Actinoalloteichus hymeniacidonis: one gene and its partner. The protein of the gene in region 1 binds, or shares a complex with, the protein of each later gene. Links are inferred from orthologs where the notes say so. Each region holds a gene or a part of one and is shown in the gene's direction. Other genes may lie near its edges.

The links.
Region 2: the proteins of ctaE (region 1) and ctaD are in contact, whole or in part, in a solved structure (PDB 7CUB), measured with the Escherichia coli proteins. The link is inferred for Actinoalloteichus hymeniacidonis from one-to-one orthologs.

What each region holds. Positions count from the first base shown.
Region 1 is NZ_JACHIS010000001.1:1,197,415-1,204,634, forward strand. The notes cover bases 1,989-4,735. They hold ctaE (aa3-type cytochrome oxidase subunit III), read left to right. Parts: upstream 1,989-2,928; coding sequence 2,929-3,543; downstream 3,544-4,735. Other genes in these bases: BKA25_RS05465 (hypothetical protein), read right to left, coding at 1,989-2,149; qcrC (cytochrome bc1 complex diheme cytochrome c subunit), read left to right, coding at 3,594-4,403; qcrA (cytochrome bc1 complex Rieske iron-sulfur subunit), read left to right, coding at 4,400-4,735. Also shown: BKA25_RS05455 (cytochrome c oxidase subunit 4), read left to right, coding at 1-375; trpD (anthranilate phosphoribosyltransferase), read right to left, coding at 651-1,721; more of BKA25_RS05465, read right to left, coding at 1,736-1,988; more of qcrA, read left to right, coding at 4,736-5,524; qcrB (cytochrome bc1 complex cytochrome b subunit), read left to right, coding at 5,521-7,206. UniProt on the Escherichia coli protein: Cytochrome bo(3) ubiquinol terminal oxidase is the component of the aerobic respiratory chain of E.coli that predominates when cells are grown at high aeration.
Region 2 is NZ_JACHIS010000001.1:4,955,739-4,958,667, reverse strand. It holds ctaD (aa3-type cytochrome oxidase subunit I), read left to right. Parts: upstream 1-537; coding sequence 538-2,322; downstream 2,323-2,929. Other genes in the region: serB (phosphoserine phosphatase SerB), read left to right, coding at 2,479-2,929; BKA25_RS20810 (SAM-dependent methyltransferase), read right to left, coding at 1-11. UniProt on the Escherichia coli protein: Cytochrome bo(3) ubiquinol oxidase is the terminal enzyme in the aerobic respiratory chain of E.coli that predominates when cells are grown at high aeration.

The sequences.
Region 1 (7,220 bases):
GAAGGCACGGCGCTGTTCGCCTTCATCGTCGCGGTCATCTACGGATTCTGGGCGGGCGAGCCGGTCGGTACGGTCGCACTCGCCCTGACCGGTGGGCTCGCCCTACTGGTGGGCACCTACTTCCGGTTCGTGTCCCGGCGGATGAAGGCTCGTCCCGAGGACGACCCGGAGGCCGAGATCAGCGACGGCGCGGGCGAGCTCGGCTTCTTCAGCCCGGGCAGCTACTGGCCCTTCGGGCTGGCGGCGAGCTGCGCGCTGGCCGGTCTGGCACTGGCGATGTTCCACATCTGGATGCTGATCGCCGCAGGCGCCGTCCTGCTGATCACGATCGGCGGGCTGCTGTTCGAGTACCACCGCGCTCCCGCCGGACACTGATCGACCAGCTCGACCACGCGATCTCACCATGAGCCCGTCCCCACTGGGGACGGGCTCATGGTCGTCTATAGGCAGATGTTCCGATCGAGGACGGCTTGGCTGTCGAACCGGAGCGGGATAGGCGCCCGCAGCCGCGGGTCGGAGCGACCGAGATTCCGTTGACGAGACAACACTCGAAGCGCGGTTACCGGGCCTGGGATCGCCGCTGGCGAGCTGGAACGCATCGAGGCCTGGGACAACACCGGAAGTCGGTTCCCGCCCGCAGGCCTCGATCGTCAGGACGTGAGTTGTTCGCGGATCTCCGTCGAACGGGTCACCCAGCGGCCCAGCAGCTCCGCTGCCGCGCCGGAGTCGATGACCTCGGCGGCGCGATCCAGGCCGGCCCGCAGCGTCTCGGTCAGATCACCGGGGAAACCATCGTGCGCGGCCAGTGCGCCTGCGGCGTTGAGCAGTACGGCATCCCGGACCGGGCCGGGCTTGCCCGCCACCAGCTCCTGCACGACCGCCATGTTCTGGTTGACGTCGCCGCCCCGCAGATCCTCGGCGGTCGCGGGCGCCAGTCCCAACGCTGCGGGGTCGATGACGACCTGCCGGACCGTCCCGTCGTGCACCACCCAGGCGGTGGAGGTCGTCGTGGTGGTCAGCTCGTCGAGTCCGTCGTCGCCGCGAACCACCAGCACCGACTGTCCACGGTCGGCGAAGACCTCGGCCAGCACCGGAGCCATCCGCTGGTCGGCACAACCGATCAGGCCCGCGTGCGGGCGGCCGGGATTGGTCAACGGACCGAGCAGGTTGTAGGCGGTGCGGATGCCGATCTCCCGACGAGGACCCGCCGTGACCCGCCACGCCGGGTGGAAGACCGGCGCGAAGCAGAACCCGATGCCCAGGTCCTCGATGCAGGTCCGCACGCCCTCCGGCGGCAGATCGATGACGACGCCGAGCGCCTCCAGCACGTCGGCGGTGCCGCAGCTCGACGAGGAGGCGCGGTTGCCGTGCTTGATCACCGGCACGCCTGCTGCTGCGACGACGATGGTCGTCATCGTGGAGATGTTCACGGTGTTGGCACGGTCGCCACCGGTGCCGACGATGTCGATCGCATCGATGTCGAGGTCGATCCGATGGGCGCGAGCCAGCATCACCTCGGCCATGCCACGGATCTCGTCGGGCGTCTCGCCCTTGGACCGCAGTCCCACGGCGAAACCGGCGATCTGGGCTGCGGTCGCCTGCCCGGTCATCACCTGGTCCATCGCCCAGGTGGCGGCCTCGATGCTGAGATCCTGCCCGGTGACCAGCTGCGTCAGCAGCGAAGCCCAGGTGTACGGAGTCTGTCCAGCGTGCTCGGGCATGCCGGGAATCCTTTTCAGCCGTTCGAGACGGAAATCCTGCTCATCGACCGCAGCACCTCTGCCACGGTCTCTGCGGCGGCCAGCGGGTCGAGCGGGTGCACCAGCACCGCGTCGGCCTGCGACCAGGTGGCGAGCCATCGGTCGTCCTTGCGGCGAACCGCGACGACGATCGGTGGGCAGTCGTCGATCTCGTTCTTGAGCTGGCGGGAGATGCCCATCCCACCGGTCGGCTGTGCCTCGCCGTCCAGGATCAGCAGGTCTGCCTGACCCTCGTCGACGATCGACAGCACCGAGGCGATGCCGTCGGCCTCGAGGTAGCGCACCCGGCCGACATCGGCGGCGGGCCTGCGTCCGACCGCGGTCATGATCGACTCACGGACCTCAGGGCGGTGGCTGAACACCAGGATGGTCGTGATGCTCGTGCTCATCTGCGCAGAACCCTTCGGCGACGTCGGTCGTTCGAGTCTTCAGATGCTAGCCGCCCGCCCTGGTCGATCTGAAGGGCATCCCATCCCAGGGCGTCACCGCCCAGCCGCTGGGCGAGGCCCGCCATCCGCGATCGGGCCTGCGCACAGTGCAGCGCATCCAGTCGTTGGACCCGCACCGCCTCGAAGGAGACCAGGTCCGGGGCCTCGGCCCGTCCGGAGCCGCGAGGTCGTCCGGTGGTGGCGGGTGTCACGCCGGGCGTCGGCCGCTGCGAGGTGGTGATCTCGGCCGCATCCGGGATGGCCTCGCTCGCGGAACCCGCCGGATCGGCTGCATCGGATGCGGGCTCGTCGGATTCCGCGTCGGTCGGCCCCGCCGGGGCATCCGTCGGCGCCGGATCCCGATCCGCCACCGCGTGCAGGGTCCAGTCCTCCTGCGCGAGGATGCGCGCGGCCTCCGCCGTGGCCTCGGCGGGCAGCAGCAGATGGTGGCGCAGTACGCAGGGCAGCTCGGGCGCCCACGCCGTCGACCTGGCCAGCGCCGAGGAATCGGCCTCGGCGGGATCGAAGGCCGTGACCACCACGACGAGCCGGGGATCGGTCGGATCCAGCTCCGGTTCCCGATCTCCACGACCTCGGCCAAGCAGTCGTCGCCACCACGGTGCTCGCTGATCGGACAGCGTCCTCACCACTCTCTTCTCGCCATGCCCGCGCGCGCGTTGGCACTGATCGCCGCGCCGGAGGAGGACCCGGCACGACATCCGGAGTTCTCGCAAGTAATAATGCGTCGCGTGACAACGGCATCGCCTCCCATCGCCCAGCGGGTGCATTCGCTGAACCGACCCAACATGGTCAGCGTCGGCACGATCGTGTGGTTGTCCAGCGAGCTCATGTTCTTCGCTGGACTCTTCGCGATGTTCTTCACGGTGAAGGCGCAGCACGACGGTCCAACGTGGCCGCCGGAACCCTCCGAGCTCAACCTCGGGTATGCGCTGCCCTTCACGATCATCCTCGTGGCGTCCTCGTGGACCTGCCAGCTCGGTGTGTTCGCTGCGGAACGAGGCGATGTCTTCGGCCTGCGGCGCTGGTACACCCTCACCCTGGTTCTCGGCACGATCTTCGTCGCCGGTCAGGCGGGTGAGTACTACACGCTGATCACGGCGCACGACACCACCATCTCGTCCTCGCCATTCGGCACCGTCTTCTACATGACGACCGGGTTCCACGGGTTGCACGTCATCGGCGGTCTCATCGCGTTCGTGTTCCTGCTCATGCGCACCAAGATGAGCAAGTTCACGCCCGCCCAGGCGACCTCGGCGATCGTCGTGTCCTATTACTGGCACTTCGTCGACATCGTGTGGATCGGGCTCTTCGCCGTCATCTACCTGGTCCCTTGACGCCGATCGACTAGAAGCCGGAACTCGACAGCAAGGGTTGTGCAGCACACATGACCACCACTGAAAAGCCGCGGAGCACCTTCCGCTCCAAGCTCCGCAGGCGGATCTCGGGCGTGCTGGCGCTGGGTGTGGCACTGGCGGCAGCAGGCGCGCTCTACACCGCCTTCATGCCCAAGCCGCACGTTGCGCAGGCCGCAGAACAGGCCGAACTGGCTCAGCAGGGCGAGGATCTCTACAACACCGCCTGCATCAGCTGCCATGGTTCGAACCTCGAGGGTGTCCAGGACCGAGGACCGAGCCTGATCGGCGTCGGCGAGGCGTCCGTGCACTTCCAGGTCTCGACGGGCCGGATGCCGATGGTTCGCCAGGAAGCCCAGGCGCTGCGCAAGCCCTCGATGTACAGCTCCGAGGAGATCGAGGCGCTGGGGGCCTACATCCAGGCCAACGGCGGCGGGCCGGAGACTCCCGAGGCACGCGGCGCCGACCTGCGGGGTGACAACCCCGCGCGCGGCGGTGAGCTGTTCCGGCTCAACTGCGCGTCCTGCCACAACTTCACCGGTCGGGGCGGCGCGCTGTCCTCCGGCAAGTTCGCGCCGAACCTCGACGGGGTCAGCGAGGAAGAGATCTACACCGCGATGCAGACCGGCCCGCAGAACATGCCGGTGTTCTCCGATCGGCAGCTGACGCCGACGGAGAAGGAGGACATCATCGCCTACGTCAAGTCCGTCACCGACGGCAACAACAACCCGGGCGGACTGGCGCTCGGCGGGTTCGGTCCCGCCGTCGAGGGTGTCGTCGTCTTCGTGGTCGGGATTGCGGCGCTCATCGGCGTCTCCCTCTGGATCGGAGCCAAGCAATGAGCGACCCGGGCAAGGGCGTCCCCAGCGACGCCGAGCTCGCGGAGATGAGCCGGGACGAACTCGTTCGTCTCGGTACCGAGCTGGACGACGTCGAGCTCGTCAAGTACCGGGACCGGTTCCCCGTCGAGGGCACGCGGGCCGAGAAGCGAGCCGAGCGCCAGGTGGCGATGTGGTTCGTGCTGGCGGGTCTGTCGGGCCTGGCCTTCCTCGGCCTCTACCTGTTCTGGCCGAACGAGTACCGCAGCCCCTTCGCGGACGACCACTTCATCTACGCGCTGTACACGCCGCTGATCGGAGCCAGCCTCGGACTGTCGGTGCTGTCGATCGGTATCGGCGTCATCGCCTACGCCAAGAAGTTCGTCCCCGAGGAGGAGGCCGTCCAGCAGCGACACGAGGGCGGCTCCGCAGCGGTGGACAACAAGACGACCGCCGCTCTGCTGGCCGACGCGGGCAACCGCAGCGGCATCGCTCGTCGGTCCATGATCAAGCGCTCGGCCGGCTTCGGCGCCGGTGTCTTCGGTCTGGGTGTCGGCGTCTTCGCCCTGGGTGGCCTGGTCAAGAACCCATGGGCCGAGGGTGAGACGCCGAACTCGCTGTGGCACACCGGTTGGATGCACCAGGGCGACGAGAAGGTCTACCTGCGCAGGGACACCGGCGACCCCGGCGAGGTCTCGCTGGTCCGCCCGGAGGACATCAAGGCCGGTGGCTTCGAGACCGTCTTCCCGTTCCGCGAGTCCGAGCGCGGTGACCACGACGCGCTGTACTACGCGCTGCGTCGGTCCGACAACCCCGTGATGCTCATCCGGCTTCGCCCGGGTTCGGAGCCGGTCAAGCGCAAGGGGCAGGAGGACTTCAACTACGGCGACTACTACGCCTACTCGAAGATCTGCACCCACCTCGGCTGCCCGACCTCGCTGTTCGAGCAGCAGACGGGGCGCCTGCTCTGCCCGTGCCATCAGTCGCAGTTCGACGTGGTGAACACCTACGCCAAGCCTGTCTTCGGTCCGGCTACGCGGTCGTTGCCGCAGCTGCCGATCGACATCGACGAAGAGGGCTACCTGGTGGCGCGAAGCGACTTCATCGAGGCCGTGGGCCCTGGCTTCTGGGAGCGTAAGTCATGAGCTCGATCACCACGCCGACGAAGCCGAAGAGCTTCGGGGTGCGTGCGGCGGGAGCGGCCGCGACCTGGACCGATGACCGATTCCACATGTCCAGGGGAATCCGCAAGCAGCTCAACAAGGTCTTCCCGACGCACTGGTCCTTCATGCTCGGTGAGATCGCGCTGTACTCCTTCATCGTATTGCTGCTCACCGGCACCTACCTGGCGCTGTTCTTCGACCCGTCGATGGCGCACGTCGAGTACCAGGGCTCGCTGGAGAACATGCGGGGCATCGAGATGTCCCGGGCCTACGCGTCCGCGTTGGACATCTCCTTCGAGGTGCGCGGCGGTCTGTTCGCCCGCCAGGTGCACCACTGGGCGGCACTGCTGTTCATGGCGGCGATCGTCGTCCACATGCTGCGGGTGTTCTTCACCGGTGCGTTCCGCAAGCCCCGTGAGATCAACTGGGTCATCGGCATCCTGCTGTTCATCATGGGCTTCTTCGAGGGCCTGACCGGCTACTCGCTGCCGGACGACCTGCTCTCGGGTACCGGCCTGCGGATCGTCTCCGGCATCACGATGTCGATCCCGGTGATCGGTACCTGGGCGAACTGGGCGATCTTCGGCGGGGAGTACCCCGGTACCGAGATCATCCCGAGGTTCTACACGCTGCACATCCTGTTGCTGCCCGCGTTGATCCTGGGTCTGATCGCGGTGCACCTCGGTCTGGTCTGGTACCAGAAGCACACCCAGTTCCCCGGCGTGGGCCGCAAGGAGAACAACGTCGTCGGCGTCCGGATCATGCCGGTCTTCGCCCTGAAGGCGGGTGGCTTCTTCGCCGTCGTCGCCGGTGTGCTGGCGATCATGGGCGGCATCTTCCAGATCAACGCGATCTGGAACATCGGCCCGTACAACGCCTCGCAGATCAGCGCGGGCTCGCAGCCCGACTGGTATGTGATCTGGCTGGACGGCATGACCCGGATCTGGCCGTCCTGGGAGCTGTATCTGGGTAACTACCTGGTACCGGCCACGTTCTTCCCAGCGGTACTGGGCATGGGGTTGATCTTCACGATCGCGGGTGCCTATCCGTGGATCGAGAAGAAGTTCACCAAGGACGACGCGTACCACAACCTGTTGCAGCGTCCGAGGGACGTCCCGGTGCGGACCAGCCTCGGTGCCATGGCGTTGACGTTCTTCATGATCCTGATGATCACCGGAGCCAACGACATCATCGCGGAGCAGTTCAACATCTCGCTGAACGCGATGACCTGGTTCGGCAGGTTGGGTGTGCTGTTGCTGCCCCCGATCGCCTACTTCATCACCTACCGGATCTGTATCGGCCTGCAACGCGCCGACCGCGAGGTGCTGGAGCACGGCGTGGAGACCGGCGTGATCAAGCGGCTGCCGCACGGCGAGTTCATCGAGGTCCACCAGCCGCTCGGCGGCGTGGACGAGCACGGCCACGCGATCCCGCTGGAGTACCAGGGTGCTGCGGTGCCGAAGCGGATGAACGAGCTCGGCTCGGCGGGCCGTCCGGTGCGGGGCTCGCTGCTCACGCCCGACCCGGCCGACGAGACGGCGGCGATCGTCAAGGCGGAGCACGAGAATCGGAACCTGCTCGACTCGGACGAGGACTCCACCTCGCAGCCCGAGCCGAAGCCGGTCGAGGGCTCGGACGACGCCAAGGGCGACAAGAAGGACTGAACGAACACGCAGGC
Region 2 (2,929 bases), 3.8 Mb from region 1 along the record:
AAGGAGGCCATCGAGCTCCTCGATTCACGCTCGAAATCGATTGATCAGCATACCTATCTTGATGGAGCTGCCGACACTCTGTGACAGTGGGTCTAAATCACCCGTTCGTCGGTATTGCGCGGCCATTCAGACCATGTTTAGCGCGGATGTGGTGAAGTGCGTCGTCTGATGTGGGTCGGTGCCGAATACATTGTCTCCGGTTCTCAACCTTGCCTGTCCGCCGCCGTGCGCGCCACCGATCGCAGGCGACCGGCTGGGCGTGGCGGCCGCCGATCCGGCCGCGCGCCTGCATCGATCCTCACCGACGGCGCGCCGATGATCGGCGTCCGTTCGACCGCCTCGGCCGGTCGTGAGGTAGGCGTATGGCGCACCGACGGTGCGCATGGGGTAGGAATGCTCGGCTGATGACTAGGCCGGCTACGGCCCGAGTGCGCCCGGTCGGAAGCCGCAGTTTACGATCCGACACGAGCGTGTGCGGTCCATCCGGTCCGCTGACGCAGGTGAAGATAGGTCTAAGAGGCCAGTGCAGGAGGCACCGTGACGGCCGTCGCTCCCCAGCCGATTGCGACACGCCCGTATCCGGCGCGTAAAGCGCCGAAGGGCTCCTTCCTGCTGAGTGCGATGCGTACTACCGACCACAAGCAGATCGGCATCTTCTATCTCGTCACCGCTTTCGCCTTCTTCATGGTGGGCGGCGCGATGGCGATGCTGATGCGGGCCGAGCTTGCGGTACCGGGTATGCAGTTCCTCTCGTTGGAGCAGTACAACCAGCTGTTCACCATGCACGGCACGATCATGCTGCTGCTGTTCGCCACCCCGATCCTCTTCGGGTTCGCGAACTTCATCCTGCCGCTGCAGATCGGTTCGCCCGACGTGGCGTTCCCCCGACTCAACGCGTTCTCGTACTGGCTGTACCTGTTCGGCGGTCTGATCGTGATCGGCGGGTTCCTGACCCCCGGTGGCGCCGCCGACTTCGGTTGGTTCGCCTACACGCCGCTGTCCAGCGCCATCCACTCGCCCGGCCTCGGTGCCGACCTGTGGATCGCCGGTCTGGTCGTCAGTGGTCTGGGCACCATCCTCGGTGCGGTCAACATGATCACCACGGTGGTCTGTCTGCGCGCACCGGGTATGACGATGTTCCGGATGCCGATCTTCACCTGGAACATCCTGGTCACCAGCCTGCTGATCCTGATGGCCTTCCCGATCCTGACCGCTGCCCTGCTGGGGCTGATGGCCGATCGGCATCTCGGTGCCCACGTGTTCGACCCGGCCAACGGCGGGGTCATCCTGTGGCAGCACCTCTTCTGGTTCTTCGGACACCCCGAGGTCTACATCGTCGCGCTGCCGTTCTTCGGCATCGTCTCCGAGATCTTCCCGGTCTTCAGTCGCAAGCCGCTGTTCGGCTACAAGGGTCTGGTCTTCGCCACGCTGGCGATCGCCGCCCTGTCGGTGACGGTGTGGGCGCACCACATGTACGCCACCGGCGCCGTGCTGCTGCCGTTCTTCGCGATCACCACCTTCCTGATCGCGGTGCCGACCGGTGTGAAGTTCTTCAACTGGATCGGCACGATGTGGCGAGGCCAGCTGACCTTCGAGACTCCCATGCTGTTCAGCATCGGATTCCTGGTCACCTTCCTCTTCGGTGGTCTCTCCGGCGTGCTGCTGGCGTCCCCGCCGATCGACTTCCACGTCACCGACACCTACTTCGTGGTGGCCCACTTCCACTACGTCCTCTACGGCACGATCGTGTTCGCGGTCTTCGCCGGGATCTACTTCTGGTTCCCGAAGATGACCGGCCGGATGATGGACGAGGCGCTGGGCAAGCTGCACTTCTGGCTGACCTTCCTCGGCTTCCACGGTACGTTCCTGGTGCAGCACTGGCTGGGCAACGAGGGCATGATCCGCCGGTACGGCGACTACCTACCGGAAGACGGGTTCACCACGCTGAACATGGTCTCCACGATCGCGGCGTTCGTGCTCGGCGCGTCGACGCTGCCGTTCCTGTGGAACGTGTTCAAGAGCTACCGATACGGCGAGATCGTCACCGTCGACGACCCGTGGGGCTACGGAAACTCGCTGGAGTGGGCGACGAGCTGCCCGCCGCCTCGGCACAACTTCACCGAGCTGCCCAGGATTCGTTCCGAGCGGCCTGCCTTCGAACTGCACTATCCGCATATGGTGGAGCGGATGCGCATCGAGGCGCACACCGGCGGAAAACACGGTTCCAGCGGCGAGCTAGACGGCCCGCCAGCGCCCTCCGAACGGCTGACCCACGCGGTACAGCCCGACGAGGAGAAGACGGACGACCCTCGCGACAGGTGATCCCTTCGTCTCGAGCGGTTCCCCGCTAGTCCTGACAACGAGCCCCGTGGCCAGCCTCCAGCCGGTCACGGGGCTCGTTTTGTTCGGTCATGTGCAGGAAGCCATGGCCATGAGGAGCGGAAAACAGTGACAGCGACAGGATCGACCGCAGTTCTGATGACCGTGACGGGCCTGGACAAGCCAGGGGTCACCTCGGTGCTCTTCGCGGCGTTGACCAGACACGGCGTCGACGTGCTCGACGTCGACCAGGTGGTCATCCGGGGCAGGCTGGTACTCGGCGTCGTGGTGGAGACCACCCACGACCCCGAGGGCCTGCAGGAGTCGGTCGAGCAGGCGATGGCCAGCGTCGGAATGCAGGTCGAGGTCGTCATCGGCGATCAGCAGCCCGACAACGCCCGACAGGTCTCCACCCACGCCCTGGTGGTGCTCGGCAGCCCGCTCAGCGCCAGGGCCTTCACCATGGTCGCGCGCGGACTGGCCGCCCAGAACGTGAACATCGACTCGATCCGCCGGGTCGCCGACTACCCCGTGACCGGCCTGGAACTGCTCGTGTCGGCAGGCCACGCCGACGGCACCGACGCCCGATTGGTCTCGACGATGACCAAGG